3 regions of the Mesorhizobium sp. CNPSo 4684 genome follow, and region 1 is predicted to be linked to each of the others. Evidence: predicted binding sites of a transcription regulator. Region 1 holds the regulator's gene; each other region holds the start of a gene.
The links. The regulator PhoB, encoded in region 1, activates phosphate uptake and scavenging genes when phosphate is short. The targets are predictions, from matches to a motif close to TGTCATNNANCTGTCAT.
Positions count from the first base shown of each region.

Region 2: the regulator PhoB is predicted to act here: its motif matches at 1,060-1,076, upstream of olsB (l-ornithine N(alpha)-acyltransferase).
Region 3: the regulator PhoB is predicted to act here: its motif matches at 1,245-1,261, upstream of AC04SG_RS04005 (bifunctional 2',3'-cyclic-nucleotide 2'-phosphodiesterase/3'-nucleotidase).

Region 1 covers NZ_JBWLUX010000039.1:37,690-39,956, reverse strand. The annotation lists gene pstB (phosphate ABC transporter ATP-binding protein PstB) at 1-119, shown strand, start outside; gene phoU (phosphate signaling complex protein PhoU) at 161-865, shown strand; gene phoB (phosphate regulon transcriptional regulator PhoB) at 882-1,571, shown strand; gene AC04SG_RS28180 (ROK family protein) at 1,596-2,267, opposite strand, start outside.
Region 2 covers NZ_JBWLUX010000007.1:158,948-161,214, reverse strand. The annotation lists gene AC04SG_RS08500 (response regulator) at 1-963, shown strand, start outside; gene olsB (l-ornithine N(alpha)-acyltransferase) at 1,140-2,015, shown strand; gene AC04SG_RS08490 (trimeric intracellular cation channel family protein) at 2,110-2,267, opposite strand, start outside.
Region 3 covers NZ_JBWLUX010000003.1:186,185-188,451, forward strand. The annotation lists gene AC04SG_RS04005 (bifunctional 2',3'-cyclic-nucleotide 2'-phosphodiesterase/3'-nucleotidase) at 1-1,146, opposite strand, end outside; gene AC04SG_RS04010 (NAD(P)/FAD-dependent oxidoreductase) at 1,284-2,267, opposite strand, start outside.

The DNA.
Region 1 (2,267 bases):
CGCAGCGCACGGCGATGTTCCACCTCGGCTACCTGGTCGAGGAGGGCGCCACCGACAAGATGTTCACCAACCCCGACGACAAGCGCACCCAGGACTACATTACCGGCCGCTTCGGCTGAGCCGTCCAGCGGTTGAATTTTCAGGCACGAGGATCAGGATCATGGGTGAACATACCGTCGCCTCCTTCGATGAAGAGTTGGGCCAGATCAGCAAGCTGATCCGCGACATGGGCGATCTGGCCGGGTCGATGGTCAGCGGCTCGACAAAAGCGCTGCTCAATTCCGACAATGCGCTGGCGCAGCGCGTCGTTTCCGACGACGCCATCATGGACGCGCGCCAGCGGGAACTCGACGATCGCGCCATTACGCTCATCGCCAAGCGCCAGCCGATGGCCAACGATCTGCGTGCCGTGGTCGGCTCGATCCGCATGGCCGGCGACCTCGAGCGCATCGGCGATCTCGCCAAGAACATCGCCAAGCGTGTCGGCACAGTGGGCCTCAGCGTCACGCCGCGCGACCTCTCGCACTCCATCGACGCGATGGCGCAGCTGGTGCTGATCCAGGTGCAAGGGGTGGTCGAGGAGTATGCCGCCGCGGATGCCGCAGCCCTGGCGAAACTCAGGAATGAGGACGAACGTATCGACGTCAAATACACGTCGGTGTTTCGTGAACTCTTGACCTACATGATGGAAGACCCGCGCAACATCACCGCCTGCACGCATCTCCTGTTCTGCGCCAAGAATCTGGAGCGCATCGGTGATCATGTCACCAACATCGCTGAAAATGCGTATTATGTGCTGACCGGCCAGCAATTGCCCGCCAATCGCCCGAAGCAGGACGAGACGGCGATGGCCACTTCGGCCTGACAAGGGTGAACTGCTGATGATCGCGCCACGCATCATGGTCGTGGAGGACGAGGAGCCGCTGGGCGTTCTTCTCCGCTACAACCTCGAATCCGAAGGCTACCAGGTCGAGGTGGTGACGCGCGGCGACGAGGCCGAAATCCGGCTGCAGGAAAACGTGCCAGACCTTCTGGTGCTCGACTGGATGGTGCCGGCGGTGTCCGGCATCGAGCTCTGCCGGCGGCTGCGCATGCGGCCCGAGACCGAACGGCTGCCGATCATCATGCTGACCGCGCGTGGCGAGGAGAGCGACCGCGTGCGTGGCCTGTCCACCGGCGCCGACGACTATCTGGTCAAGCCGTTCTCGACACCGGAATTCATGGCGCGCGTGAAAGCGTTGCTGCGCCGCGCCAAGCCGGAAGTGCTGTCCAGCGTGCTCAAGGTCGGCGACATCGTGCTCGACCGTGAATCGCACCGCGTCTACCGCAAGAAGAGCGAAATCAGGCTCGGACCGACCGAGTTCCGTCTGCTCGAATTCATGATGCGCCATCCCGGCCGCGTGTTCTCGCGCAGCCAGCTGCTCGACAATGTCTGGGGCGAGACGATCTATATCGACGAGCGCACGGTCGACGTGCATGTCGGCCGGCTGCGCAAGGCGGTCAACAATGGCCGCATGCCCGACGTCATCCGCACCATCCGCGGCGCCGGCTACGCCATCCGGGAAGATTAGGCGCGCCGCGCTGTTGCCGGCCCCTCAGGCGACATGCTTGCCCGCTTTCGCCTGAATCCCTGGTGCGAAAATCTCCTGGTCGACGAAGCCGAGCGCGCGCATGGCGCAGCCTTCGCGGATCAGCGGCAGTTCGTTGGGCTCGGTGTCGAAGGAGATCGATTTCGAGTGCTGGCCGCCGGCGGTCTGAGCAATCGCTTCGCGCAATGCCGGTTCGATCAGATCGAACGCGGCGGCGCTGACTCCGACCATGGCGACAGGTGCCGGATCGATCAGCGCGAACAGGCTGCCGAGGCCGAAGCCGAGCGCCTCGCCGGCCTTGCGGTAGGCTTCGCGCTCGGGGCCATCGGTCTCGCGGGCACGTGCGGCGAGCGCCCGCATGTCGGCGTCGCCGACATCGACCGGTTCGGCATCCTCGCTCATCATTTTGGCGCTGCGCCAGATGGCGTAGTTGCCGGCATAGGCCTCCACGCAGCCGCGCCGCCCGCAACGGCACAGCGCGCCGCCGGGCCGGTGGATCATGTGGCCGAACTCGCCGCCCGACGAATGGGTGCCGGTGAACAATTCGCCCTTCAGCACCAGCCCCATTCCGATGCCGTGCGAGAGCAGGATAGCGATGAAATTGTCGCGGTAGCGCTCAGGCTGGCGCCATTGCAGCGCCACCGCCATCATGTTGCAGTCGTTTTCCATGGTGGCCGG
Region 2 (2,267 bases), on a different contig from region 1:
GGCCTCGGCCTTGCCATATCGAGGCGCCTGGCGACGGCCATGGGCGGCGCCATTTCGGTGTCGAGCCGGCTTGGCGAGGGATCTGAATTCGTCTTCGAAATCCCGGCCACAGGGGCGACCGAAGCGCCGCAGAACCGGCAGAATATCCTCGTCGGCCGGCGCGCCGTCATCGTGTCGAAGAACGCTGTAGAGGCTGATGCTATCGCCCGTGCCATCCGCGCCCATGGCGGCGCCGTCGATGTGGCCGCGACCGCTTCCCAGGCGACGCCTTTCGCCGAACATTGCGACGCGCTGTTGATCGACGCCGCCATGGAAGACAGCGACGGCAGGCTGCTCAAGCGCCTGCGCCAGAGCGGCTTTGCCGATTGCGAGGCGATCACGCTGATCGCGCCGACCGACCGCGGCATGCTTGGCGAATTCCGCGCCAGCGGCTACGCCACCTTCCTGGCAAGGCCGGTGCGCGGCGAAACGCTGATGCGCGTGCTGTTGACCAGCCATGCCCCTGCTTTGCCCCTGCCCACGAAGCCGGAAAAAAGCGGGGCGTCGTCGCATCGGGCTGTTGGCGGGCGCCAGCAGGGCCTGTCGGTGCTGATCGCCGAAGACAACGACATCAACGCCATGCTGGCCCGCGCCACGCTTTTGAAGGCAGGGCATCGGGTCAAAGTCGTCGGCAACGGCAAGGCCGCGGTCGAGGCAATCACCGAAGCCGGGCTGAAACACCGTTTCGACGTGGTGCTGATGGATCTGCACATGCCGGTTATGGACGGGCTGGACGCAATCGCGGCCATCCGCCGCCACGAGGAAGAAATGGCCGTGCCGCCGGTTCCGATCATGGTGCTTTCGGCCGACAGCCAGGAAAAGACCCGCCACACAGTGCTTGCCCATGGCGCCAGCGGTTTCGTCACCAAGCCGCTGGACCCCGACGCGCTGGTCCATGCCGTCGAAGGCCAGGTGGCCGCCTGAGGCCGCCCCAACGTGCTCTTTGCCGTCACGTAAGGTAGCCGGTTGAGGGTTTTCGCCAGCCGACGAAGTATTGCCCGCTGCGCCGTATCACGGTACTGTCACAATCCTGTTGCACCTACACCGTATCCCCGTGCCAAGAGGGATGGCTCGAAGGAGAATCACTCGTGCATACAGTTATGCCGGAATGTGACACTCGGCCCAACGCAGGCGGTGCTTTGCTCGCCGCGCGTAACGCCGATGCCGTCGCAACAGGCGCACCGCTGGGCCGGATCGGTAATCTCGAAGTGCGGCTTGCCCGCAACGAAGCCGAGGTCGCTGCCGCGCAGGAAGTGCGCTACCGGGTATTTTATGACGAGCTTGGCGCCAGGAAGGACCTGTTCCAGGCACAGGATCGGCGCGACGCCGACCGTTTCGACCCGCTCTGCGACCATCTGCTGGTGCTGGACACCTCGATTTCCGGACCCGAGCATCGCCGCATCGTCGGCACTTATCGGCTGCTGCGGCAAGAAATCGCAGCGACCGCCGGCGGCTTCTATTCCGAAGGCGAGTTCGAGCTGACAAAGCTGATTGCCCGTCATCCCGGGCAGCGCTTCCTTGAGCTCGGCCGCTCCTGCGTTCTTAAGGAATACCGCTCCAAGCGCACCATCGAGGCGCTGTGGCAAGGCATCTGGGCCTATATCAAGCACTATGAGATCGGTGTGATGACCGGCTGTGCCTCGTTCCACGGCACGGTGCCGGCGGCGCATGCCGAGGCGCTTACCTATCTTGCCCATCACTGCCGCACCAACTCAGCCTGGGATGTGCGGGCTGTGTCCGGGCGCTATTGCTCGATGGACCTGATGCCGATCGAGGCGGTAAACGCCAAGGCGGCGATCGCGGCCATGCCGCCGCTGGTCAAGGGCTATCTGCGCGTCGGCGCCCGCATCGGCGACGGCTGCGTCATCGACCGCGAATTCTCTACCGTCGATGTGTTCGTGGTGATGCCGGTCAAGGAAATCGGCGCCCGCTATGTCAACTATTATGGCGGCGAAGCGCAGCGCTTTGCGGCGTGAGGCAGTAGGCAGTAGGCAGTAGGCAGTAGTGAAGGCTGCCGGGGTTCGTGACTACTGACTATTCCCTACTCACTAATCCCTACTCACTTCCCCCTTACGGAATATCCTCCGGCCGCCGTCCCGGCCGGCTCTTGTAGGACGGAAACGTCCAGCCGAATTTGAGCGCGCCGCCACGCACCAGGAAAGCCGCGACAAAGCCGGCAAGGTCCGAGGCGAGCGGCGGCAAGCCGATAAGATCGCCAAGCGTGTAGA
Region 3 (2,267 bases), on a different contig from region 1:
GACCGGACGGCGGACATAGGCAAGTGTCGCCTCATGGTCCGCCTTCAGCGCATCGACGATGCGCTGGTCGTCCGCCACCGTCGGCTTGTTTGCCTTGTCGACGCGTTCGTAGATCGGCCGTGCCTCCGAGGTCGCCGAAACCACGCGCCATGTCGATCCGTCGCGTTCCAGAAGCAGGTCGATCAGGCCCATATGCGAGCCCCAGAAGCCGCCCATCACCGCCGGCTTGCCCTGCAGCGTGCCTTTCTCCGTGTCGACCCCATCAAGCGCCTGAAAATCCTTCTTGCCGGGGAAGACGAGATGCTGATGGCCGGTGAACACCGCATCGATGCCCTCGACGCCGGCAACGAAGAACGAGGCGTTCTCCATTCCGTCGCCTTGCTTGATATCGATGCCCGAATGCGAGAGCGCAATGACGATGTCGGCGCCCTCCTCCTTGATCTCAGGCACCCAGGCCTTGGCCGCCTCGACAATGTCGCGCGTCCGGACATTTCCTTCCAGGTTCTTCAGGTCCCAGACCATGATCTGCGGCGGCACGAAGCCGATGATACCGATCTTGATCGGCTGCTCTGCGCCCGACCCGTCCTTGATCTTCTTGTCCAGGATAACGTACGGCTTGAGATAGAGCTTGTCGTCGCGCGGGTTGGCGGCGAGCTCGGTGCCGCGGATCAGATTGGCGCAGACGAACGGAAAATTGGCCCCGGCCAGAACCTTGTCCAGGAACGACAGGCCGTAATTGAACTCGTGGTTGCCGAGCGTCGAACATTCATAGCCGAGCAGGTTCATGCCCTTCATGATCGGATGCAGGTCGCCGTCCTTCAGTCCCTTCTCGTAGGCGATGTAGTCGCCCATCGGATTGCCCTGCAAAAGGTCGCCATTGTCGATCAGCATCGCATTGGTGGCTTCCTGGCGCACCGCAGCGATCAGCGAGGCCGTCCGCGACAGGCCCATCGTGTCGTTCGCTTTGTCGGCGTAGTAATCGTAAGGCAGGACATTCACGTGGATGTCCGTCGTCTCCATGATCCTCAGATGCGCCTGATTGGCCTCAGCGCGGGCGGAGAACGGATGCAGCATGATCAGCGCTCCGCTGGCAGCGGCGCCGGCAAGAAAACCGCGACGGGAGACGGGGTGGAGCAAAGGCGACATTGGTTTTCCTTCCCAGCGACGTGAATATTCCAGCCCCGCCGAAACCTTCGCGCCGAAAACCGGCCATGTCCATCGGGAAGTCAGTCGATCAGCAAAAGGTGACGGCTGGATGAATTGCCGTGGCCGAAGAGAAGACCTCAGCCCTTGTCGTCGTCGCCCTGGGTGATCAGCCGCGCACTGCGCTGGCCGGTGAAATATATCCATAGCCAGCTAAGCGATACCGACAGCCGGTTGCGGAAGCCGATCAGGAAGTAGATGTGCGCCACACCCCACAGCCACCAGGCGAACCAGCCGGTAAGCTTGATCCAGCCGAAATCGATCGCGGCTGCCCACTTGCCGATCGTCGCCAGGTCGCCGGCATGTTTGTAGCGGAAAGGACGCGGCGCGCTATCGCCTGCCAGCCGTGCCTTGATCGTCGCGGCGACATGCTTGCCCTCCTGCTTGGCGGAGGGCGCCACGCCTGGCACCGGCTTGCCATCCGGCCGCAACACATGCGCGGTGTCGCCGATGACAAAAATCTCGGGACTGTCCGGCACGGTCAGATCGGGTTCGACCATCACCCTGCCCGCCCGGTCGACCGGCGCGCCCAGCCATTCTCCCGCGGGCGAAGCGGCGACGCCGGCGGCCCAGAGGATGGTCCTTGCCGGCAGATGCGTGTCGCCAAAGACGACGCCCTCGGCATCCAGCCGCGTGACGGCGCGGCCGAGTTCGACCGTGACGCCCCGCCGCTCCAACGCCTTGCGCGCATAGTCGGACAGTACCGGCGCGAAATTGGCCAGGATGCGGTCGCCGGCCTCGACCAGCACCACACGCGCTTGCCGCGTGTCGATGGTGCGGAATTCGCCGCGCAGCGTCTCATGCGCGAGTTCGACAATGGTGCCGGCAAGCTCGACGCCGGTCGGGCCGCCGCCGACGATAACCAGCGTCAGCAGCGCCTGGCGCGTGGCCGGATCGGTCTCGCGCTCGGCCTGCTCGAAGGCAAGCAGGATGCGCCGGCGAATGGTGGTAGCGTCCTCAAGCGTCTTCAGCCCGGGCGCGAAAGGCTCCCATTCGTCATGGCCGAAATATGCGTGGCGCGCTCCGGTGGCGAGCACCAGCGTGTCATAGGAAACCGAACTGCC